Regions from separate parts of the Lysinibacillus sp. FSL W7-1291 genome, predicted to be linked through region 4. Evidence: riboswitches for the same ligand, from Rfam matches in the RefSeq annotation. Region 4 holds a riboswitch; each other region holds the start of a gene.
What was found. A riboswitch is a leader RNA that binds a small molecule or an ion and turns the genes downstream of it on or off. The one in region 4 is predicted to bind thiamine pyrophosphate.

Region 1 (5,815 bases), 610 kb from region 4:
TTTTACAACTTTTCGCCGTGTCGTTTTACCATTAACAATGGATGGCGTTAAATCTGGAATTCAAGTTGTCTTTATTCCAGCGCTATCCCTGTTTATGATTACACGCTTAATTGCCGGAAATCGCGTCATCACCCTTGGTACAGCGATTGAACAGCAATTTCTTGTAACACAAAATTGGGGGATGGGTTCTACTATTGCTGTGTTCTTAATTTTATTCATGGTAATTATTATGCTCATTACGGGACAAAAAGATAAAGGAGGTCGCGTACGATGAACAAACTATCTGCATCAGCTAAAGTCTATTTAACGATTGTTTTTATCGTTCTGTATGCTCCCATCTTCTATTTAATCTTTTACTCGTTCAATAGTGGCGGCTCCATGAATCACTTTGAATCCTTTACTTTAGAGCATTATAAAGCTGTTTTTGAAGATTCACGTCTTCTTGTTATATTAATTAATACTGTAATCGTGGCATTACTTTCTGCTTTGATTTCTACTATTATTGGCACACTAGGTGCAATCGGTATTGTGACTGTCAAGGATTCAAAAATGCGCAATACTTTACTATCCTTAAACAATGTCTTAATCGTCAGCCCAGACGTTATTATTGGTGCTAGCTTCTTAATTTTATTTACAATGGTTGGCATTAAGCTTGGCTTTGCGTCTGTCTTGTTAGCCCATGTCGCATTTAGTGTACCGATTGTTGTTCTAATGGTTTTACCTAAACTACTAGAAATGAATAAATCCTTAATCGATGCAGCATTAGATCTAGGGGCTACGAAAAAGGATATTATGATGCGTGTCATTCTTCCTTATATTCAACCAGGGATTTTTGCGGGCTTCTTCCTTGCCCTTACGTATTCTTTAGATGATTTTGCCGTGACATTTTTCGTAACGGGTAATGGCTTCAGCACATTATCTGTAGAAATCTACTCCATGGCCCGTGCAGGTATTTCTTTAACGGTTAATGCTATTTCTGGTTTGGTATTCTTTGTTACGGTGTTAGTCGTTGTTGGTTATTATTTCATTACAAGTCGTACGAGTAAAAGAATGGAGGGACAACGATGAAGTCATTAATTCAAGCTACCATCGCCATCCTTGTTGTTTCAGCCCTTTTATTCTATGCGGCTGACGCCTTAAGTGTAGGCGGCGGTAAAAGTGGAAAAGACACGTTAACAATCTTTAACTGGGGAGAATATATTGATCCTGACTTGTTGAAACAATTTGAAAAAGAAACAGGCATTCATGTCATCTACGAGACATTTGATTCCAATGAAGCGATGATGACCAAAATTCAACAAGGTGGAACAGCATATGATATTGCCGTTCCATCTGAATATATGATAGAAAAAATGAAGGAAGAAAATTTATTGATTCCTTTAGATAAAACAAAAATCCCTAATTTTAAAAATATCGATCCTTACTTTTTAGATTTACCATTCGATGATGACAATAAATATTCGGTCCCTTATTTCTGGGGAACAGTAGGCATTGTCTACAATCCAAGCCTTGTGGGAGATTTAGATTTCTCTTCTTGGGATGATTTATGGGATCCATCCTTAAAACGAAAAGTCTTTTTAGTGGATGGTGCTCGTGAAGTCATTGGAATGGGCTTAAACAGTCTCGGATATTCCTTGAATTCACTAGATAATCAGGAACTACGTAAGGCTACTGATAAATTAATCACACTTGCACCAAATGTAAAAGCCATCATTGGAGATGAAATTACACCATTAATGATCAACAATGAGGCCACTGTAGCCCTTACTTGGTCTGGGCAAGCAGCAGATATGATGTATGAAAATGAGGAGCTAGACTTTGCTGTACCTGAGGAAGGCTCGAATTTATGGTTCGATAATATGGTCATCCCTAAAACATCGAAAAATATCGACGGTGCCCATGCCTTTATCAATTTCATGCTAAGTGCTGAATCGGGTGCACAAAATGCCGATTATGTAGGCTACTCTACGCCTAATATAGCTGCTATGGACTTAATGGATGAAGAAGTTGTTTCTGATGAACGCTACTATCCTTCTGAAGAACAACGCGATACATTAGAAGTTTACAAAAATTTAGGACCAGACTATTTAGGGAAATATAATGAATTGTTTTTAGAATTTAAAATGAGTATTCGTTAAAGCATATAAAGGTCTATCGATGAATTTTTATTTTGTCGATAGACCTTTTTCTATTATCTTCCTGCTTCTGGCAGCACCTCACCTATTGTCTGTTTATTCTTTTCTACATCGTGGATTGGTATTGCTGCACTAGCAGGTATGTTTCATTTCAGACTTTCAACCGATATGATGATAGGATATCTTATGATAGACTTTAGTATATTTGATTATAAAAAGGGGGTTCATTCGATGACCCAGCAGAAGTCCAATAAGGCGGCTTTATATATTTTAATGTTTAATATGTTTATCGCAATGGGGAGTATTGGAATTATTATTCCTGTCATGCCAGAGTATTTAAAAATTTTTGGTGCAGCAGGACAAGTTCTAGGTATGCTAATTGCAACGTTCGCCTTAGCTCAATTCGTATTTTCTCCAATTGCTGGGAATCTTTCGGATCAGTATGGTCGGAAAAATTTAATTATTTTCGGTCTTATTGTGACAGGTCTTGCACAAATCGGTTTTGGCCTAGCCACAGACGTCTGGATGCTATTTTTAGCACGCTTTTTAGGCGGTCTAGGTTCCGCATTTGTTGCACCTCCTATTATGGCATTTGTAGCTGACGTTACTACCTACGAGGAACGTGGAAAAGGTATGAGTATGTTAGGTGCTGCTATGTCACTGGGCTTTATGATAGGGCCAGGAATAGGTGGTTTCTTAGCAAAGGTTAGTTTACATTTTCCATTTTTCACGGCAGGAGTTGCTGCCATACTTGCATCTGTTTTATCTTACTTTTTATTACCATCTACTAAACCAAACACTTCACATGACAAGCAAAAGCAAGAAAATCTGGCGAAGCAAATGGCTCGTTCCATACATATGCCTTATTTCGTTATGCTCATTATCATGCTCGTGTTCTCGTTCGGAATTGCCAACTTCCAAACAACCTTGTCATTATTTGTGACAGAAAAGTTTAATTACACACCCGTAGATATTGCGATTATTTTAGTTGTCGGTGGTGCTTTTGGGGTAGTTGTACAAATGTTTGTGATTACACCACTTTTTAATCGCTTTGGTGAAATGAAAGTTGTGTTAGTCAATTTATTTATTGCATCTGTTGCTATTTTCTTAATATTGTTTGTATCTGGCTTCGCTCTTATATTAGTTGTAGCAACTATTTTCTCTACAGCAACAACACTAATTCGTCCTGCTGTAAATACACTAATTTCAAAGCTTGCAGAGAAAGAACAAGGGTTTGCTGCGGGCTTGAATAATGCTTACATGAGCCTTGGCAATATGATTGGACCAGCCTTAGCAGGTTTACTATTTGACTGGAATATGAACAGTCCATATATTTTCGGATCTATCATATTATTAGCCTGCTTCTTCCTTGCACTCATCTGGACATTGAAAAAAGCACCTCATCTAATGCATCCTGATACGAAATAGTCAGAAAAATCATTGACTATTTTTAACATTATGTTACAGTAATGTTGGTTAATAAAATTGAATGATATTTACCACTAGGGGAGCCTTTAAAAGGCTGAGACGTATATGATGATGTACGGACCCTTTGAACCTGATCTAGTTCATACTAGCGGAGGGAAGTGGCGCTACTTGCTACTATCATTGTCTATGCAAGGCCGCTTCCTATTGTTTAAAGGAAGCGGCCTTTTAATTTCCCTCATGATTTTATTCAAGAGGAGTGAACCTTATGTCAATTCGTAAAATGACAATCATGGCTTTATTAGTAGCGATTGCTGTAGCAGGATCTACCTTTGTATCCATACCAACAGGCATCGCACGCGCCTACCCCGTTCAGCATGCTGTTAACGTAATAGGAGCTATTATACTAGGACCCGTGCCAACAGTTCTAGTTGCCTTTGTGACAGCCATCATTCGTATCTTTACTGGTACAGGCTCTCTTTTAGCGATTCCTGGTAGCGTCATTGGAGCATTGTGTGCGGCCCTTGCCTACAAATACAGTAGAAAATCATGGCTAGCAGGATTCGGCGAAGTTTTTGGCACTGGTATTTTAGCTTCACTTATTGCCGTACCCTATGCAAAATTGCTTATGGAGACATCCGTAGCCGCATTATTCTTCATGCCAGCCTTTTTAACATCAAGTACCATCGGGGCCATCTTAGGTGTTATGGTAGCTAGCACTTTGCGAAAATCGGTACTAGTAAAGAGCTTTAATTCTTCGCTTTATTGAGTGGTGCTGAGTGCTTTTTGATTTTGGAAATCCTTTAAGATGTGCGAGAAGATTTCTTTTCTAGTCTTTGAGCGGGGTTCGTTTCTTTATGAGCGTCTCTCTCCCCCGAGAAGCACTTTTCGAAGGCTGCACTGTGTCAATCACCTTTGCACCCCTTTCCTAGCGGAAACCACCATTTTTTAAAACCTCAAAGCATTTAAAAAAGCAGTGCAAAATGGAATGATTTTGCACTGCCTTCACTTTATTATGATCGTTTTTTCATACCCTTTAATAGCTGGGCTACGTTCGTGTCTTCTGCTTGTACAGGTTTCTCCTCAATTGGCTGCTCTTTTTTATTCGTTTTTGTTAGGAAACTCCAACCAAAACGTCTTATGGTAATATCCATAAAGAATAGAAGCATACTTGCTAAAAGAAGCCATGTAGCAATGTTTTGTCGATCCGCTCCTTTGGTTGTAAAGTCACGGAACACATCTTGTGGTTCTTTTAAAACGGCTCCCCCTGTTTGATTTGTTAACTCTTCAACCAGTTTTTCATTAACAGGGAGCAGTTCATACTCAGCACTATAAGGAACACTTAGGCCTGCCTGATAAATGGCCTGCTGCTCATCCGCTATACGGAAGAAAATCAATCCAGGTTCGGCCTGTACAACAGCTCGAATTTGGGAGGCTGAAATGGTTTCTAACTGAGTTTCTAACTCCTCCCCTGCTTCATTAACCGCTACAATGTCTAAAAATGCGGCTTCATTTGTAGGGTCTGTAATCATAAAGGAGCCATCAGCTTCTAATCTCACATCATAGGCAACATCATTATAGCTTGGCAACATTTGTGAAATAAGCGTCTGCCAAAATGTTCCCCAGTCCTGCCATCTTGCCCAATCTCCTGTCCATTTACCCGTTGAATCGGATGTAAAAGCAAATGTTTTACCGAGTCCATATTGCCATTGTGCTAACACAGGATCTTCCTTCTCACTTTCTGCAATTACGGTTGTCCCTTGCTTAGCTGTCGTTCCAATATAAGCATTCATTTGAGGGACGCCATTGGCAAATAGCGAATTCCATCCTGCGGCATTATAAATTGCTGGATAAAACGGATTATCCTCAATATAGGTACGAGAAATCATAGCTGTTTCACGAGATAAAATAGAAGGAATGGTTTGTTCATCAATGACATCATAGAACCGTCCACTACCCATATCACTAAGTGCTTCGAGTAAGTTAGCATCAGCATCTTGTCCAATCGCTACTGTTGATAAAGTGATACCATTTTCTTTTCCCTCAGCAATTAAATCCTCATAATTCCCAGACTGTGATTGCCCATCGGTTAAAAGAATAATATGTTTACGTTGAAGCTTTAAATCGGCGAGATTTTCATAGGCTTTAGCTAATGAACTATAGATTTCTGTCCCGCCTCCTGGTGTTACTGATAGAATGGTATCCACTGCCTCTTCTTTACTTTTAAGAGGTGCGGTTTCTATGATTTCCCAAGG
Region 2 (5,815 bases), 2.1 Mb from region 4:
CGTTATACAGAGGCGAGACTGTCTGCTATTGCTGGTGAAATGCTACGAGATATTGGCAAGAAAACGGTCGAGTTTGTACCAAACTTTGATGATCAAGATATGGAGCCGACTGTTTTACCTGCACGTTTTCCAAACTTACTAGTCAATGGCTCTACAGGGATTTCGGCTGGCTATGCAACAGATATTCCCCCGCATGCGCTAGATGAAGTGCTAGATGCTGTGTTAATGCGCTTAGACAAGCCGAACGTGACAGTAGATGAGTTGATGACTGTGATTAAAGGGCCGGATTTCCCGACAGGTGGGATTATCCAAGGGGTAGATGGCATCAAAAAGGCTTATGAAACAGGTCGAGGTAAAATCATTGTCCGTGCGCAAGCCGTAGTAGAACCGATCAAGGGTGGCAAAGAGCAAATTGTCATCACGGAATTACCATATGATGTGAATAAAGCGAATCTTGTGAAAAAAATTGATGAGCAACGTGTAGATAAACGTTTAGAGGGTATTGCGGAAATCCGAGATGAATCAGACCGTACAGGCTTACGTGTTGTAATTGAGCTGAAAAAAGATGTTCCGGGAAAAGGAATCTTACAATACCTATTTAAAACAACAGATTTACAGGTAGCTTATAATTTTAATATGATTGCTATTCATAATCGTCGTCCAACGATGATGACATTGCCATTATTGCTAGATGCCTATATTGCGCATCAAAAAGAAGTGGTGACGAACCGTTCGATTTATGATTTACAAAAGGCAAAGGATCGTTCTCATATTGTAGAAGGGTTAATTAAAGCACTCTCCATTTTAGATGAAGTGATTGCGACAATCCGTTCTTCTAACGATAAGAAGGATGCGAAGCTTAATTTACAAGCGAAGTTTGATTTTACAGAGGTACAAGCCGAGGCGATCGTTAGCTTACAATTATATCGTTTAACGAATACAGACATTACAGAGCTTCGTCAAGAACAAGACGAGTTAAATAAGTTGATTGCGAAGCTAGAAGGAATTTTACAAAGTGAAGCCAAGCTTGTACGTGTCATTAAACAAGAGTTACTAGAGATTAAGAAACGCTTCACAGAGCCACGTCGCTCGAAAATTGAGCAGGAAATAGAAGAAATTAAAATTACGCTAGATGTCCTTGTGCCAAGTGAAGAGGTTGTGGTGACGGTGACAAAGGATGGCTATATTAAACGTACATCCACACGTTCACATGCCGCTTCCAATGGTCAGGATTTTGCGATGAAGGATTCGGATTACTTATTGTATGAAGCAACCTTAAATACACAGCATCATCTGTTACTGTTCACAAATCGAGGCAATTATATTTACCAGCCTGTTCATGAGCTACCTGATATTCGCTGGAAGGATCTTGGACAGCATATTTCAAGTATTGTGCCAACAGGGGAAGATGAGTCTATTATTGCAGTGTATGGCTTTGAAACATTCGAACAGCCAAATACGTATATTTTAACAGCTACAAAAGATGGTCAAATTAAACGCTCCCCACTGGCAGATTATGCGGTGACGCGTTATTCGAAGCCAATAAAAACAATGAATGTTAAAGCGGGCGATGCGATGATCTTTGCATCGTTTGTGACAGATGATGTGGAACTGATGTTAACAACGGATACAGCCTATGCGATTCGTTTCCCACTGGAAGAATTACCAGTTACAGGGGTGAAAACAGGCGGTGTCAAAGGCATCACGCTAAAGGATGGAGAAGCCTTAGTCGGTGTCAATGTGCTACAGCCTGATGCTACACAATATGTGGTAATCGTCACACAGCGTGGAGCCGTGAAGAAAATGAATGTTGCAGAAGTTGAAGTGGCAAGTCGTGCAAAACGTGGTCTAAAAGTATTAACAGAATTAAAAGCAAATCCTCACCGTATTGTGGCAGTTATTCAAGCAACGAATGAGGAGCAAATAGTGATTGAAACGGAAAAAGGTGTACAAGAGCTCATTGATGTCCAAACATTGACGCGTGCTGATCGCCATTCCAACGGTTCGTTTAAAGTGGATATTGCAACAGATGGGGCTATTTCCCATGTTTTAACGGCTAAAAAAGAACAGAAACTAAGCTAATGATAAGCCCAGTCTCTTAGGAGTGCTGGGTTTTTTTACGAGAGCAGTCGTTAGTCAAAAATAGCATCTTGTCATTTTAGCGTAACTATGGGTATAATAATCAACGAAAAGTTCATAGCACAAGAATGTAGGGGGGCTAGTAGTTGCTAGCTGAGATTGTGTCCGATAGACGCTGACCCTTTGAACCTGATTTGGCTCGTACCAGCGTAGGGAACATCTATTCAAAAAAGCAAAGTTTTGAAGATTGATTGCAATACGTCTGGGAGGAATCCTAGGCGTTTTTTTATGTTTTCAAGCAATATCTTGCCAAACGCATACGCTTTCTTTCTGGTGACAACATTCAACCATGAACACTTTCACATTATCAACTGGGAGGACTTCGCATGAAAAAATGGTTATTTATTCTAGTGGCTGCACTTTTAACGTTAGTGGGCTGTAGTGACAAGGAGGACAAGCAGGCTACTGATCAGCTGAAAAAAGTATCAGTGGTCTTAGATTGGACACCAAATACGAATCATACAGGGCTGTATGTCGCAAAAAAACTCGGTTATTTTGAGGAGCAGGGCTTAGATGTTGACATTATTATGCCTGGGGAGGCAGGAGCCGATCAGCTTGTTGCTTCTGGAAAGGCAGAGTTTGGTGTGAGCTATCAGGAAGGGATTACACAGGCTCGTGTGCAAGATGTGCCTCTTGTCTCCATTGCTGCTATTATTCAACATAATACATCTGGCTTTGCTTCTATTGCATCAAAAGGTATTACATCACCAAAGGATTTCGAAGGTAAAACCTATGGCGGTTGGGGGGCTCCACTAGAGCAAGCTGTCCTACAATCATTGATGCAAACAGAAAAGGCAGACATTCATAAACTAGATATCGTCAATGCAGGAGATTTAGATTTTTTCACGATGATGCAAAAGGATATTGATTTTGCTTGGATTTATTACGCGTGGACAGGTATTGAAGCTGAGCTACGGGGTGAAAAGATTAATATGCTGTACTTAACAGATTATAGTGATCAGCTGGACTATTATACACCTGTTCTAGCTACAAATGAAAAAATGATCCAGGACAATCCTGACCTAGTTCAAGCGTTTGTGGCGGCTGCATCGAAGGGCTATGAATACGCCATAGCACATCCAAGTGAGGCGGCTGATATTTTAATAGAAGCGGCTCCCGATTTAGATCAAGCGTTAGTGCATAAAAGTCAGGAATGGCTAGCCGATAAATATCAGGATGATGCCAAGCAATGGGGAGAGCAAAAGCTTTCTGTATGGGAAAACTATGCAAAATGGATGTCTAGCAACAACGTGTTAGAGGGCGAATTTAATGCGAAACAAGCCTTTACAAATGATTTCTTACCTAAAAAGGAGGCCAAATAAGATGGCGAATTCATTAATCAGTGTTCAAATCATTCCAAAAACAGAGAAATTTGAGGATGTTATACCGTATGTCGATGCGGCGATTGCTGTGATAGATGCTGCTGGTGTGAAATATGAGGTACATCCGTTGGAAACGACGATGGAAGGTGAGCTGTCAATGTTGCTGCAAATCATTGAAAAAATGAATGACAAGATGATTGAGCTTGGTGCTATCAATGTCATTACACAAGTGAAAATATTATATCAGCCAACTGGTATAACTATGGATACATTAACGGAGAAATACCAGTAATGAAACAAGCTTTGCAAAAGGGAAGGACGATTATTTTTATCGCCTTCCTCTTATTCGTGTGGGAGCTCATTGTGCATGTGGCTGAAGTTCCTCATTGGTTATTACCTGCACCAAGTAGTATTTTGTTGGAAGCTTTTAAAGCCTATCAAACCTTTTTACCACATGCTTGGGCTACGATGCAATTAGCCTTATTAGGACTTGCCATTGGCATTGCCTGTGGATTAATGGTGGCGATTGTCTTGCATCGATTTACATTTATTCGGGAGTTGTTTTATCCGATTTTAATTATGTCGCAAAATATCCCTATTCTTGTCTTAGCGCCATTGCTCATTATTTGGTTTGGCTTTGGTTTATTACCAAAGCTCATCATTATTTGCCTCGTGTGCTTTTTCCCCATTGTTATTGCGGCAATGGACGGATTTCGGCAAACAGCACCTGAGTTAAAGCATTATTTTGCCATGGTTGGTGCTACAAAGGCGCAAACTTTTTGGAAGCTCGAATGGCCTCATGCATACCCAACGATTTTTTCAGGTGTAAAAATTGCTGCGACGTATAGTGTGATGGGCGCTGTTATTGCGGAGTGGCTTGGTGCAAAAAAAGGAATAGGCGTTTATATGACCTTAGCACAGTCCTCGTTCCGCACTGATCGTGTATTCGTAGCCATTTTTGCGATTGTTTTATTAAGCTTACTGTTGTTTAGCAGTATTCGCTTACTTGAAAAATTCATGGTGAAGGGGAGAGGCTATCATGCTCAGCATTCAAAACATCGCTAAATCCTTTGATACCCTGCAAGTGCTTGAAGATGTATCCTTTGACGTTAAAGCTGGAGAGTTTGTGGCCATTGTTGGTCCCTCTGGCAGTGGTAAGAGTACCCTTTTTCAATTAATTGGTGGCGTTTCTACGATTGATCAAGGGTCCATTTTATTAAATGAAGAGGACATTCAGCGAAAAAGAGGAACGATTGGTTATATGCCTCAGCAGCCTTGTCTACTACCTTGGCGCACGATTTTAGAGAATGTCACACTCGTAGAGGAATTACAGCATCAACCAAATGCTGAACGTGCTATAGAGTGGCTTGAAAAGGTGGGGCTTGGTTCATTTATCCATGCTTATCCAAACGAATTGTCAGGCGGCATGCAACAGCGTGTATCTTTTATACGTGCGATGGTCAGTGATAAGCCGATTTTATGCTTAGATGAACCATTTTCTGCGCTGGATGAATTCACCAGACTGGAAATGCAAGCGTGGCTATTATCCATCTGGGAAGCCTATCGTAAATCAATACTATTTGTCACGCATAGTATTGAGGAAGCACTCTTTTTAGCGGATCGGATCCTTGTTTTAAGCAAACGTCCTGCGACGGTTAAAAAGGAAATCATTGTGCCTTTTGAAAGACCCCGAAAAGAGGAAATTCGTCATTCAGCAACGTTCACCGAGTTAAAGCAACAATTATTTATGTACTTACAAGAAGAAAAGGGTGATATGTTTGTTGATTGATGCTCATATTCATTTGGATCAGTATCGAGATGAGGAAATTCCAGCCTTACTTGAAGAGGTAGAGACGGTGATTGCGGTTAGCATGCAGTTGTCGTCCTGTAAAAGAACATTGCATTTATCGAATAACTATCAGCCAGTGAAAGCCGCTTTTGGCTTTCATCCAGAACAGCCTTTACCAAATCCAAGCGATGAGGAGGCATTATTTGATTGGATCCGTTCACATAAAGAACATATGGTAGCTGTTGGTGAGGTCGGTTTACCTTATTATTTAAGACAACAGCAAACGATAGATGACCGACTCTATGTGGCTCTATTAGAGCGTTTTATAGTCTTGGCAAAGGAATTGGATAAGCCAATAGTGTTACACGCTGTCTATGAGGATGCTAGCATCGTTTGTGATTTACTTGACAAACATCAGCTTCGCCAAGCACATTTTCATTGGTTTAAAGGGGATGAGGCTGTGGTGAAACGCATGATTCAGCATGGCTATTTTATTTCGATCACCCCTGATTGTTTGTATGAACAAGAAATTCAACAGTTGATACAAGCTTATCCCATTGAACTA
Region 3 (5,815 bases), 1.5 Mb from region 4:
TTTTCCATAGAGGGTGAACCTTGCATAACAAATTCATTGTTTGTCATTGTACTCCCTCCTTAGTATTCCCCGTATAAATACATCATTTTCGGTGCACTGTAGTCGGTCATAATTTTCATTAGCATTTTTTCTTCTGCAGATGGACCAAACATGGAGCCAATTTTCATCCCAACGTATGATTGCCAGCCTCCCATATCGTACGCATACTCAAATAAAGCAGCATCTTCCAGTCCATAATCTGCACGTAGAGCAGCGATGGCTGCTTCTTCATCACCAATTTCATCGATTAAACCTGCTTCAAGCGCTTTTGTGCCACCAAGAATACGACCATCTGCAACCTTCTTCACTTCTGCTTCAGACATATTACGTCCCTGCTCTACAATGTCTACAAATTCTTCATACGTTTCATTAATCATATCCTGCATCATTGCACGTTCTTCTGGTGTCACTTCACGCATTGGGCTTAGCATATCCTTATGCTCCCCTGATTTAAACGTTTCAAATTTAACACCTACTTTTTCAGCCAATGCTTGGTAGTTAATGGATTGCATAATGACGCCAATTGAGCCTGTTATTGTATCACGATGGGCAAAGATTTTATCTGCAGGTGCTGAAATATAATAACCACCTGATGCTGCCATCGAATCCATCGATACATAAATTGGAATTTGTCGTTCTTCTTTAATTTTTAGCAGCTTTTTATAGATTTCTGCTGATTCTTTCACACCACCACCTGGTGAATTGACGCTTAAAACAACGCCCTGTATCGAATCATCATACAAAATATTATCCAATTGCTCTAAGAAAAATGTATGATCATAGGCAACTGGTTGCCATAATGTACTTGAGCCGATATCTTGAATCGCTCCATCTACCTTTAAATAAGCAATTCGCTTATCAAAATTGTCCCCTTCAATGACATTTTCATATACATCTAAATTATTCCCAGCCATCAAACTATCAAAATTACCTAGGAAATCTGCTTTAAATAGGGCAAAAATGGTGTTAATTCCTAATGAAAATAGTAAAAGAACACCTGCGACTACTAAAGCAACCCACCTTTTTACATTCATGTCTTTCCGCCTCCTCAACACGTAATACGAATGACTTGCTTATTTGTTTCATTTTTTTGCAATAATATGCAAAAAGCTTGTTGCTATTTATTTCCTCATATTACCTTACCTAAAAAAATAAAAAAAATCAAAGTCCATACCTTTGCATGAACTTTGATTTTCGACATTATTTCCTAGGAAATGATGATGAATGGCATTGCTTTGTTTCTTGCTGTCGTAATTCAACTCGTCGAATTTTTCCAGAGGATGTTTTGGGTAGCTCTTCGACAAATTCAATAGCACGTGGATATTTATATGGGGCAGTCAATGATTTCACATGACTTTGAAGTGTTTGAATAAGTGTTTCATCACCAATTTCACCATTACGAAGAACAATAAATGCCTTTACAATATTTCCTCGAACTTTATCTGGACTGGCAATGACAGCAGCTTCTTTCACAGTTGGATGCTTCATCAAAGCATCCTCTACTTCAAAGGGACCAATTGTATAACCCGAGGAGATAATGACATCATCTCCTCGACCCTCAAACCAAAAGTAGCCATCTTCATCTTTGTAGGCACGATCTCCTGTTATATACCAATCACCACGGAATTGTAAATTTGTACGTTCAGGATCATTTAAATATTTTTTAAAGAGAGCTGGTGTTTCACGATGAACAGCAATATCACCCACCTCTCCCACTGCAACAGGATTGCCGAAATCGTTAATAATATTAACGGTGTTGCCAGGAGTAGGTTTTCCCATTGAGCCAACTCGCGCCTCCATCCCTACCATTGTACCAACAAGTAATGTATTTTCCGTTTGACCATAGCCATCTCGCACTTGTAAATGGAATGTTTCTGAAAATACGTTGATAACCTCACTATTTAACGGTTCACCTGCTGATACAGCTTGGCGAATTGCATGTAAATCATATGCGTGTAAATTTTCAAGTGATGCCATAAAACGATATTCAGTTGGTGTACAGCATAATACATTGATTTTGAATTTTTCAAGCATTGCCAAATAGGAAGCAGCATCAAATTTACCTTTGTAAACAAATGCAGTAGCACCACTGCCTAATGTAGCGAGAAAGGGACTCCATATCCATTTTTGCCATCCAGGTGCTGCTGTTGCCCAAACAATATCATTTTCTTGTACACCTAACCAATGTGGTGCTGTTGTTCGTAAATGAGCATAGCCCCAGCTGTGTGTATGTACCGCTGCCTTTGGGTTACCTGTTGTGCCGCTTGTATAGGCTAAAAATGCATTATCAGTACTTTTTGTCGGGGTCGGATTTATGTAAGTTGTAGGTTGATGGTGCATTTTTTCTAGTAAAGGCTGCCAAGGCTCATGTGCTTTCCCTATGACAAATTGCTGTATGCCCTGTAAATTTCCAACTTCATCAAATTGTTCAATATAGGGCTCATAGGCAACAACCCCTTTAGCATTGGCGTGATGAATGCGATACTCAATATCTTTTGTTCTTAACATTTCTGAGCTTGGAATGATGGTTAAACCTGCTTTTAATGCTGCAATATAAACAATATATGCTTCCACTGAGCGTGGTACCATCACTAAAATCACATCACCCTTCGTTAAACCTTGTAAGGTGAAAACATGTGCTGCTTGATTCGCTTTTTCCATCAAATGTGCATATGTAATAAATTGTACAGCTTGATTTTCTTCATAAATAATTAAAGCATTTTTCGTTGCATCCTGAGCATATTTTTCAATTTCCTCTGTTATGTTATACCATTCTGGTGCAACTAAATCTTGTCTTTTCATGGCAGATGCCCCCTTTTGCTATGACACATTATAAAACTCCTTTTTCAGTATTTTCAATGGTTTGCGCTTAATTTAGGTAAAGTCATGACAACTATCATACCTAGCTATATGGCATCAGTCACGTTTTGTCGATAGGAAAACTAGCTATTGAACACAAATGAAAAGTATGGTACATTTTGGTCAACTAAAAGCAAAATTGCAGGGGGACTCGAAAGAGTTGAGAAGGTAAAACCTGACCCTTTGAACCTGTTAGTTAATACTGACGTAGGGAGCAACAGACATCGATTTTTTCAGATGAAAGGCTCTTTTTCGTGTATTTTCACATAAAAAGAGCCTTTTTGCATGCTTACGTCCATCCACAAAGGAGGACTAAAATTAAAATGATATTTCAAACAATTCGTCAACAGCAACCACTTATTCATTGCATCACAAACTATGTGGTGGCAAATTTCCAAGCAAATGGTTTATTAGCATTAGGTGCTTCGCCCGTTATGGCTGACGATAGCCAAGAGGTTGAGGAAATGGTAGCAATGGCACAAGCATTATTAATTAATATCGGGACACTCAATACTCGCACCAAAAACGCCATGCTGTTAGCAGGAAAAAAAGCTAATGCACTTGGCATTCCAGTTATATTAGATCCAGTTGGGGCAGGGGCTACAACTTATCGCAAGGAAACCGTTCAATACTTACTTGAAAACATACAATTTGCCGTAATTCGCTGTAATATCGGTGAGCTTGCGGCTATAGCCAATGTAGATTGGCAACAGAAAGGTGTAGATAGTGGTCATGGCTCCATGTCACTGGAGACGGAAGCATTACTAGTGGCACAACGATATAATTGTATCGTTATTGTAACAGGTGAACGTGATCTTATAACAAATGGTGAGCATAGCCAGTGGATAGCTGGTGGCCACCCACAAATGACAGAGGTCACTGGTACTGGCTGTTTACTTAGTGCGCTTTGTGGTGCTGCCTATGTCGCAGGTAACAAGCCATACAACCAATTAGCAGAAACACTCACTTACTATAAAAAGGCAGCAGTACTAGCTTCTGCATTCACTGCAGATATCGGTGATTTTCAAATAGCTTTGCTTAATGCTATACATCGTTTATCAAAGGATGGTGAAGCATCATGCATATTGTAACGACGATTGCTGGATCAGATAGTGGTGGCGGTGCTGGTATACAGGCTGATTTAAAAACATTTCAGGAATTAGAGGTGTTCGGCACTTCCGTTATTACAGCTTTAACTGCACAAAATACAACAGGCGTGACAGGTGTTTTCCCCATTGACATTTCGTTTGTGGAAAAACAATTTCAAGCGTTAGTCGAAGATTTTCCGATTGCTGCAATGAAAACAGGCATGCTTTATTCCTCTGGTATTATCCAAGCCATCGCACGCATGATCGGTGAATTAAACATACCACTAATTGTGGATCCCGTGATGATTGCAAAAGGTGGAGAAAGCTTATTACAGCAAGAAGCTATTGAGGCGTTACGCTCATCTTTACTACCACTAGCTACGATTGTTACGCCAAATATACCCGAAGCAGAGGCTCTCACGGGGAGAACCATTCGCCATTTTGAGGATATGAAACAAGTGGCTCAAAGCTTTTTACAGCTAGGTGTACAATGCGTCATTGTAAAGGGTGGGCATTTAGCAGAACCACTTTATGCCATTGATTATGTATTTTTCAAAAATGGACAATCTTTTTCGATGCAGTCTCCACGAATCCAAACCAAAAATACACATGGTACTGGCTGTACATTTTCAGCAGCACTCACTGCTTTTCTTGGACGAGGTTTAGCGATGGAAGAGGCTATTATCGAAGCTAAAAAATTTATTCAATTAGCGATTATGCATGATTTAGCCATCGGCAACGGGCACGGACCTACAAATCATTTCGCTTATCAACAGCATAAGGAAGCCTGTGAGGTAATTATTCATGAAACGTGAGGATTTACAGCTTTATTTTATTATGGGGACAGGCAATGTTTTTCAACAAAATCCCATCCATCTCCTCGAAAAGGCATTGCAAGCTGGCATTACGATGTTTCAATTTCGCGAGAAAGGGTCTCTTGCCTTAACTGGATTAGCCTATGAACAATTTGCACGCCAATGTCAAAAACTTTGTCAGCAGTATAATGTACCGTTTATCGTTAACGATGATATAGAGCTCGCTTTGCGAATTGGTGCCGATGGCGTTCATATTGGACAAGATGATTTAGATGTTGAAATAGCACGTAAAAAAATCGGGAACATGATACTTGGTGTTTCTGTACATTCACAGGAAGAATTACAAACAGCTATAGACCATCATGCTGATTATGTAGGAATTGGTCCAATCTTTGCAACAACATCTAAAAGTGATGCACAACCACCATGCGGTACAAATTTTTTACAGCAAGCTTATCATCTTTATCCTGAATTACCGATTGTAGCGATTGGTGGGATTACTTGTACAAATGCACATTCTGTTTTTCAAGCAGGTGCTGATGGTGTTGCCGTTATTTCTGCTATCTGTGAAAGTCAAGACATTGCACACACTGTATCTACATTTACGTCATTATCTCGCATAAAAAAATGATCTATAAACAAACTAAAACCAGTGCCTTTTACGGTCACTGGTTTTAAGTTTATAAATGCTTAGTCAGCATTTATTGGTTGTTTGGCATACCTTTTAATTGAGATTCTGCCATTTGTACAAGACGTTTAGTGATTTCACCACCAACGGAACCGTTAGCACGAGCTGAAGCTTCAGCTCCTAATTGAACACCAAATTCTTGTGCAATTTCGTATTTCATTTGATCTAGTGCTTGTTGTACACCAGGTACTGCAAGCTTGTTTGAACTGCGGTTGTTGTTTGAAGTCATGTGTCTCACCTCCTTGTGAATATAGAATGTGCGATATTCGATTTTTAATACGAAAATTTTAAAGGTAAATTGTACCTCTAATGGCATCTAGCCAGTA
Region 4 (5,815 bases):
AAGTAATAACTCCTACTCGAACATCCTCACGATTAGGTAAGCCAAGATGCTCCTTCGGTGTCACATAGCAGAGCATCGCTGTACCAAACCAGCCAATCATCGCTGCACCAATAGCTGAGGTAATATGGTCATATCCTGGCGCAATATCTGTTGTTAATGGGCCCAATGTATAGAAAGGCGCTTCCTTACAAACTTCTAATTGCTTGTCCATATTCTCCTTTATCAAATGCATCGGTACATGACCTGGCCCCTCTACCATCACCTGAACATCATGCTTCCAAGCGATTTGTGTTAATTCACCCAGCGTTTCAAGCTCTGCAAATTGGGCCTCATCATTGGCATCTGCAATGGAACCTGGGCGTAAGCCATCTCCTAAAGAAAAAGCAACATCATATGTCTTCATAATTTCACAGATTTCCTCAAAATGTGTATAAAGGAAATTCTCTTGATGATGAAATAAACACCACTGTGCCATAATTGAACCACCACGTGACACAATGCCTGTTACACGATTTGCTGTAAGAGGTACATAGCGTAAAAGAACACCCGCATGTATCGTGAAATAATCAACCCCCTGCTCTGCTTGCTCAATGAGCGTATCACGATAAACTTCCCACGTTAAATCCTCGGCTATGCCATTTACTTTTTCTAAAGCCTGATAAATGGGCACCGTTCCCACTGGCACTGCAGCATTTCGAATAATCCATTCTCTCGTTGTATGAATATGTTTACCAGTCGAGAGATCCATAATATTATCGGCACCCCAGCGTGTAGCCCATGTCATTTTCTCAACTTCTTCTGCTATTGACGACGACACCGCGGAATTTCCAATGTTTGCATTGATTTTCACATGGAAGTTACGACCAATAATCATCGGCTCTGCCTCAGGGTGATTAATATTAGAAGGCATAATAGCCCGACCTGCTGCAATTTCTGAACGAACAAATTCAGGATCCATGTTTTCACGTATCGCCACAAACTCCATTTCCGGCGTTATCATTCCATTTCGTGCATAGTGAAGCTGTGTTACATTTTTACCCCTTTTTGCACGTAAAGGCTTCCGCTCCAATTCAGGGAAAACATTTTCTTTAATGCGCGGATCATCAACACGACGAAAACCGTTATCCTCAGGTTTAATCGTACGCCCCTCATATTCCTCAACATCTCCTCTTTCTTCTATCCATGCACGTCGCAAAGTAGGCAGACCCTTTGTAATATCAATGTGATAATTCGGATCTGTGTATGGACCACTCGTATCATATACTCGAATAGGGGCATTTTTTTCATCCCCAAAGCTACCAGTCGTTGGGCTTAATGCGATTTCACGCATAGGTACTAAAATATCTGGACGTGATCCTTCCACATACACTTTTTTGCTTCCTTCAAAGCTAGACATAATCGTAATGTTCTTTTCACTAACTACTGACATGAGCTACTTCTCTCCCTTAAATGTAATTTGATACAAGGACCGAAAATCTAGCTCACTCCAACAAATAAAGAAAGGCCGAATCCAAAATATTTTTTTGGATCCGGCCATGAATGTAAAGGTCTAGTAATTGCACACGACATACGATGCAATAGCTTCTTAACTTTCCCACGCTGGTATGAGCCAGATCAGGTCCAAAGGGTCAAGAAACTTCTAAGCGTTTCCCTCTCAGCCTGACTCATCAGACTCCCCTAGTTAATACTATTTAGTTTGATGCTAGTGTAGCAGATATTTCTAAGAGATGGAAGTTTTCCATTCAATATTTTAAAATTTTCATCCAACTAAGTAAATAATACTTCCGCAAGATAAATCACGATCGTTACTGTTAGACAGCTCACAATGGTTGAAAATAAAACAGTTTGCGCAGCTGTAGCTGATTCCACATCGTATTCTAATGCTAGACTAGAGCTATTGCGAGATGTTGGGAAGGCACTGGCTATAAACAGAGATTGTGCGACAACTCCATCTAACCCCAATACATAAATAATGACCAATGCTACAGCTGGTCCGATAACTAATCTTGTAAAACAGCTAACAAAAACAGTTTTATTAAACATAGATTTGATTTCAAGCTGTGATAATTGTGCGCCTAATGTAATTAAGGCTACAGCAATAAATCCATCTGCGACATGCTCTACAGGTATTTTGATAAACTGCGGTATACCAATATTAAAATAGTTCATAGCGACACCAATAATTAGCGCATGAATAATGGGCATTTTAAAGAAATCTTTGATGATTGTCATACCCGATTTCGTAGAGGAAATTAAATTGTACAAACCATATGTATAAGTTGTCATATTTTGAAATATAACGAGCATGACCTGAATGGCTACACCAATAGGTTGTGTTACAAAAATCATTTGGGCCACTGGAATACCATAATTTCCAGAGTTAATGAGCACAACACTATTTTTAAAGACGGCTGCCTCCGTTTTGGCCAAACCAAGCCCTTTCGCTAAAAAATGACTGAGTATCATTTGACTCCCAATAAAAAGCACAATAAATAACCCGACTTCTCCCAGAACAGACAGCTCTACACGTGTTTCATATAAATTCACAAAAACAGCGGCTGGCATAAAGCAATATGTAATAAGCTGAGACAATGCTTTTAAGTTAAAACGAAATTTCTTTTGTAGTATAGCGCCAAGTACAAGCAACACTAAAATAGGTGCAACAATTTGAAAGAAAATCATTCCGAGATACATCATATTGATGACCCCCTTCCCTTCATTATAGTAGTGCTGAATGGCTAACAGGTCAATGTCTCTTCCCTTCACCATTAAGAAAGACTGCCTATATATTTTAGGCAGCCTTTTTCTTTACGCTAGCTTAAATCGATTTACGACTTCTTGCAGTTCATTTGATATATCATTCATATTTTGAATAGACTCTGCTACTTTTAGTAACTCTCCTTGTTGATCCATTGCAGAAGCACTTACTTGTTCAGCAGAGGCAGCTGTTTCCTCTGAAATAGCAGATATACTTTGAATAGCCATAATTGCTTGATTTTTATGCTCTAACATACTAGATAACTTACTCATTAGTTCACTAATGGAAGCTGCAATTGAACGTGACAAGTCACTGCTATCTTTAAAGGCCATTTGTGTGCTTTGTACGGACTCATTTTGAGAATGCATTAAATCTGCATTCGAAGCAATAACAGCTACTGTCTGTTGGGAATTTTCGAGAATACTTTCTACCGTACTCTTAATAATTTCTGTTTCATTTTTAGATTGCTCTGCTAGCTTTCTTACTTCCTCTGCTACTACCGCAAACCCTTTTCCATGTTCGCCAGCACGAGCTGCCTCAATACTTGCATTTAAAGCTAACAGATTCGTTTGCTCTGTAATGCTTTGAATAGAAGCGATGATTTGATTAATATTGGCAATGTTAGAAGCTAATGATTCCATTTGCTGTTGAATACGCCCATTCATCTCATTTGTTTCTATATTATGTTCACGTAAACTATTAACCTCATGCAATCCCTTTTCTGTCGTTGCACTTGTTTTATGAGATAGCTCATCCATCTCATTGGATAGTGACGTAATGGCATCAATCTGATCAGATAGATCCATCATTCGATAATTGGTTTCTTCAGTATCCTCTGATTGCTTCGATGCACCTTGTGCAATTTCATTGATTGCTACTGAAACCTCTTGACTTGAAGCTACTATTTCATTAAAGACCTCATGCACTTGATTAGAAGATTGGTTCAATAATGTCGTAGAATTTAGCACTGTTTGTATTGCACTATTGGTTTTATCCAGCATATTATTATAAGCCAGTGCAACTGCACCAATCTCATCAGACTTAATATATTTCTCCTCTACTCTTTGTGTTAAATCCCCTTCTGCAGCTGTTTCAATGGATGCACGCAAAAATTGGAGTGGCTTTAACTGTTTGTAAATGAATAGCACACTTGCAACTGTCATCAAAACAACCATAATAATAGAAGAAATAATTGTAAATACAAAGACGTGGTTGTATGTCTCTAGAATTTTTGATTCAGGCAATACAATTTGAACAGTCCACGTCTCGTCAATATCCTCTAAAATCATTGGGGCAAATACATTAAATGCCTTTTCCTTAAACTGGTTAGAATCAACGTACATACTTGTAAGCTCATCATTTTCCATGGTCTTACTAATACTTGTCCAAGCTGGGTCCTCTTGCATATTGCGCCCATCTAGCTCTTCACCAAAACTGTTGGCTGTCAGTACACCCTTATTCGTAATAATGCCCGCATAACCACCCTCTGGTGCAACAGATTCTGTTAATCCATTTAAAAAATCTATCGATACATCCGCCGTCAATACACCAAAAAACGATCCAGAAGCATTGACTAACGGCACTGAAATGGTTGTCATTAATACGTTCTTTCCATTTACATTGTAATCATACGGCTCCGTTAAAACTGCGCGTCCGTCTTCTTTTGGCACCCAGTACCATTCAGAAACACTTTTATCATCGACCCCTTCAATTAAAGTGGTGCTGATCTTATTATCATCTTTGCTTAGGTATGGTCCAAAACGTTTTTTGGAATCGACTAAAGTAGCCTCTGCATTTGCATCTAACATAATAGAACCCTGCTCAAAGATTGCTCCAACACCAAGTAAATCATCATTGTTAGCTAGATTATTTTCCATAATGTCTAAGACACCCTTGGAAGATAAAGCATTATTCTTCTGCATGCTTTCAATGATTTGCTTTGTTGTTTGCAATGCCGTATTTGCTTTCTTGAAACGCTCACTCATAATAGCAGCCGAAGATTCAGCAGCCTGCACAGTTGCATATTCTGAGTCTTCCACACTTTGATTTTTTATAATAATTCCCGTTGTCACTGTATAGGATAAAAATAAAACTAGAAATAATCCTATAATTAGGGAAGATAGTTTTAATGCAATACCTTTAGATTTTTTCATAACTAACACCCCACTTTTATAATAATGATAAAGGATGAAAGGTTGTATCACAATAAAATATTTAGCGAATAAAGTAGAATTTTACAGAGTTATAGAGAGAAATATGGACAAATCTACAACCAATATACATTTTTTAATAAGGGTCTTATGAACTATTAAAAACAAAAAGCTCTGTCTATGACAGAGCCTTTCATAACAAAATCATGTAGTTTAACTAAAGGTTTGAGCATGAGGCATAGCATTTGCTTGTTTCCAGCTTTCATACCAACTCTCAATTTCCTCGCTTGGTTCCACTGCCAAATGCTCCTGAAGCATTTTTTTTAATAACCAGTATTGCTCCTCAACAGCAGCTGTATTATTTAGAAGATCGTATAGCTTCATTAAAGTGAAGTAGTTTTCCTCTGCATCAGAAAAAAGTGCCTGGACTTTTTCCTGTACCTTTACTGCAGCCATGTAGTTCTCATTTTTTATGTAAAACTCGCTTAGCTGATGAGCATGGTGTAACCACAATCTCCTTAAGCGCTCTCGCTCACTTTCCGCCCATAGATAATCGCAATCTCCTAAATAATCACCTGTATACATTTGGAATACTTTTTCATGTTCATCAACTGATGTCTCTTGTAATGGGGGTAATGATTTTAAACAGGACAGCCACTGTTCTACATCCACTACAACATTTTCAACTAAGAGCTTATAGCCAGAATTCAGCAAAGGGCTTGAAATTTGCACACCATCCATTCCATAATTTTTTAATGTTTGACGGATTGTATAGATAGCTGTATAAAGCTGTTTAGATGCTTTATCGATATCAGACTCCGGCCAAAATAATTCTAAAATCGTATCACGATAAATCATTTCATCACGGTGATTTAGCATGAAGGCAAATAGCTCTTTGGCTTTAGAT

Region 1: it holds a riboswitch for thiamine pyrophosphate, as region 4 does, so the genes downstream of both, thiW (energy coupling factor transporter S component ThiW) here and thiC (phosphomethylpyrimidine synthase ThiC) in region 4, are expected to answer to the same signal.
Region 2: it holds a riboswitch for thiamine pyrophosphate, as region 4 does, so the genes downstream of both, NST76_RS11535 (ABC transporter substrate-binding protein) here and thiC (phosphomethylpyrimidine synthase ThiC) in region 4, are expected to answer to the same signal.
Region 3: it holds a riboswitch for thiamine pyrophosphate, as region 4 does, so the genes downstream of both, thiM (hydroxyethylthiazole kinase) here and thiC (phosphomethylpyrimidine synthase ThiC) in region 4, are expected to answer to the same signal.

Annotation. Positions count from the first base shown of each region.
Region 1 is NZ_CP151994.1:851,401-857,215, reverse strand. It holds gene NST76_RS03920 (ABC transporter permease) at 1-274, shown strand, start outside; gene NST76_RS03915 (ABC transporter permease) at 271-1,068, shown strand; gene NST76_RS03910 (ABC transporter substrate-binding protein) at 1,065-2,138, shown strand; gene NST76_RS03905 (tetracycline resistance MFS efflux pump) at 2,367-3,563, shown strand; TPP riboswitch at 3,630-3,737, shown strand; gene thiW (energy coupling factor transporter S component ThiW) at 3,829-4,329, shown strand; gene NST76_RS03895 (VWA domain-containing protein) at 4,574-5,815, opposite strand, start outside.
Region 2 is NZ_CP151994.1:2,364,204-2,370,018, reverse strand. It holds gene parC (DNA topoisomerase IV subunit A) at 1-2,082, shown strand, start outside; TPP riboswitch at 2,202-2,312, shown strand; gene NST76_RS11535 (ABC transporter substrate-binding protein) at 2,466-3,461, shown strand; gene NST76_RS11530 (thiamine-binding protein) at 3,463-3,753, shown strand; gene NST76_RS11525 (ABC transporter permease) at 3,753-4,526, shown strand; gene NST76_RS11520 (ABC transporter ATP-binding protein) at 4,501-5,250, shown strand; gene NST76_RS11515 (TatD family hydrolase) at 5,240-5,815, shown strand, end outside.
Region 3 is NZ_CP151994.1:3,353,483-3,359,297, forward strand. It holds gene NST76_RS16175 (RDD family protein) at 1-47, opposite strand, end outside; gene sppA (signal peptide peptidase SppA) at 60-1,073, opposite strand; gene NST76_RS16185 (acyl--CoA ligase) at 1,240-2,841, opposite strand; TPP riboswitch at 3,032-3,129, shown strand; gene thiM (hydroxyethylthiazole kinase) at 3,222-3,989, shown strand; gene thiD (bifunctional hydroxymethylpyrimidine kinase/phosphomethylpyrimidine kinase) at 3,977-4,801, shown strand; gene thiE (thiamine phosphate synthase) at 4,791-5,432, shown strand; gene NST76_RS16205 (alpha/beta-type small acid-soluble spore protein) at 5,503-5,718, opposite strand.
Region 4 is NZ_CP151994.1:243,970-249,784, reverse strand. It holds gene thiC (phosphomethylpyrimidine synthase ThiC) at 1-1,429, opposite strand, end outside; TPP riboswitch at 1,575-1,689, opposite strand; gene NST76_RS01140 (AEC family transporter) at 1,768-2,697, opposite strand; gene NST76_RS01135 (methyl-accepting chemotaxis protein) at 2,809-4,911, opposite strand; gene NST76_RS01130 (response regulator) at 5,122-5,815, opposite strand, start outside.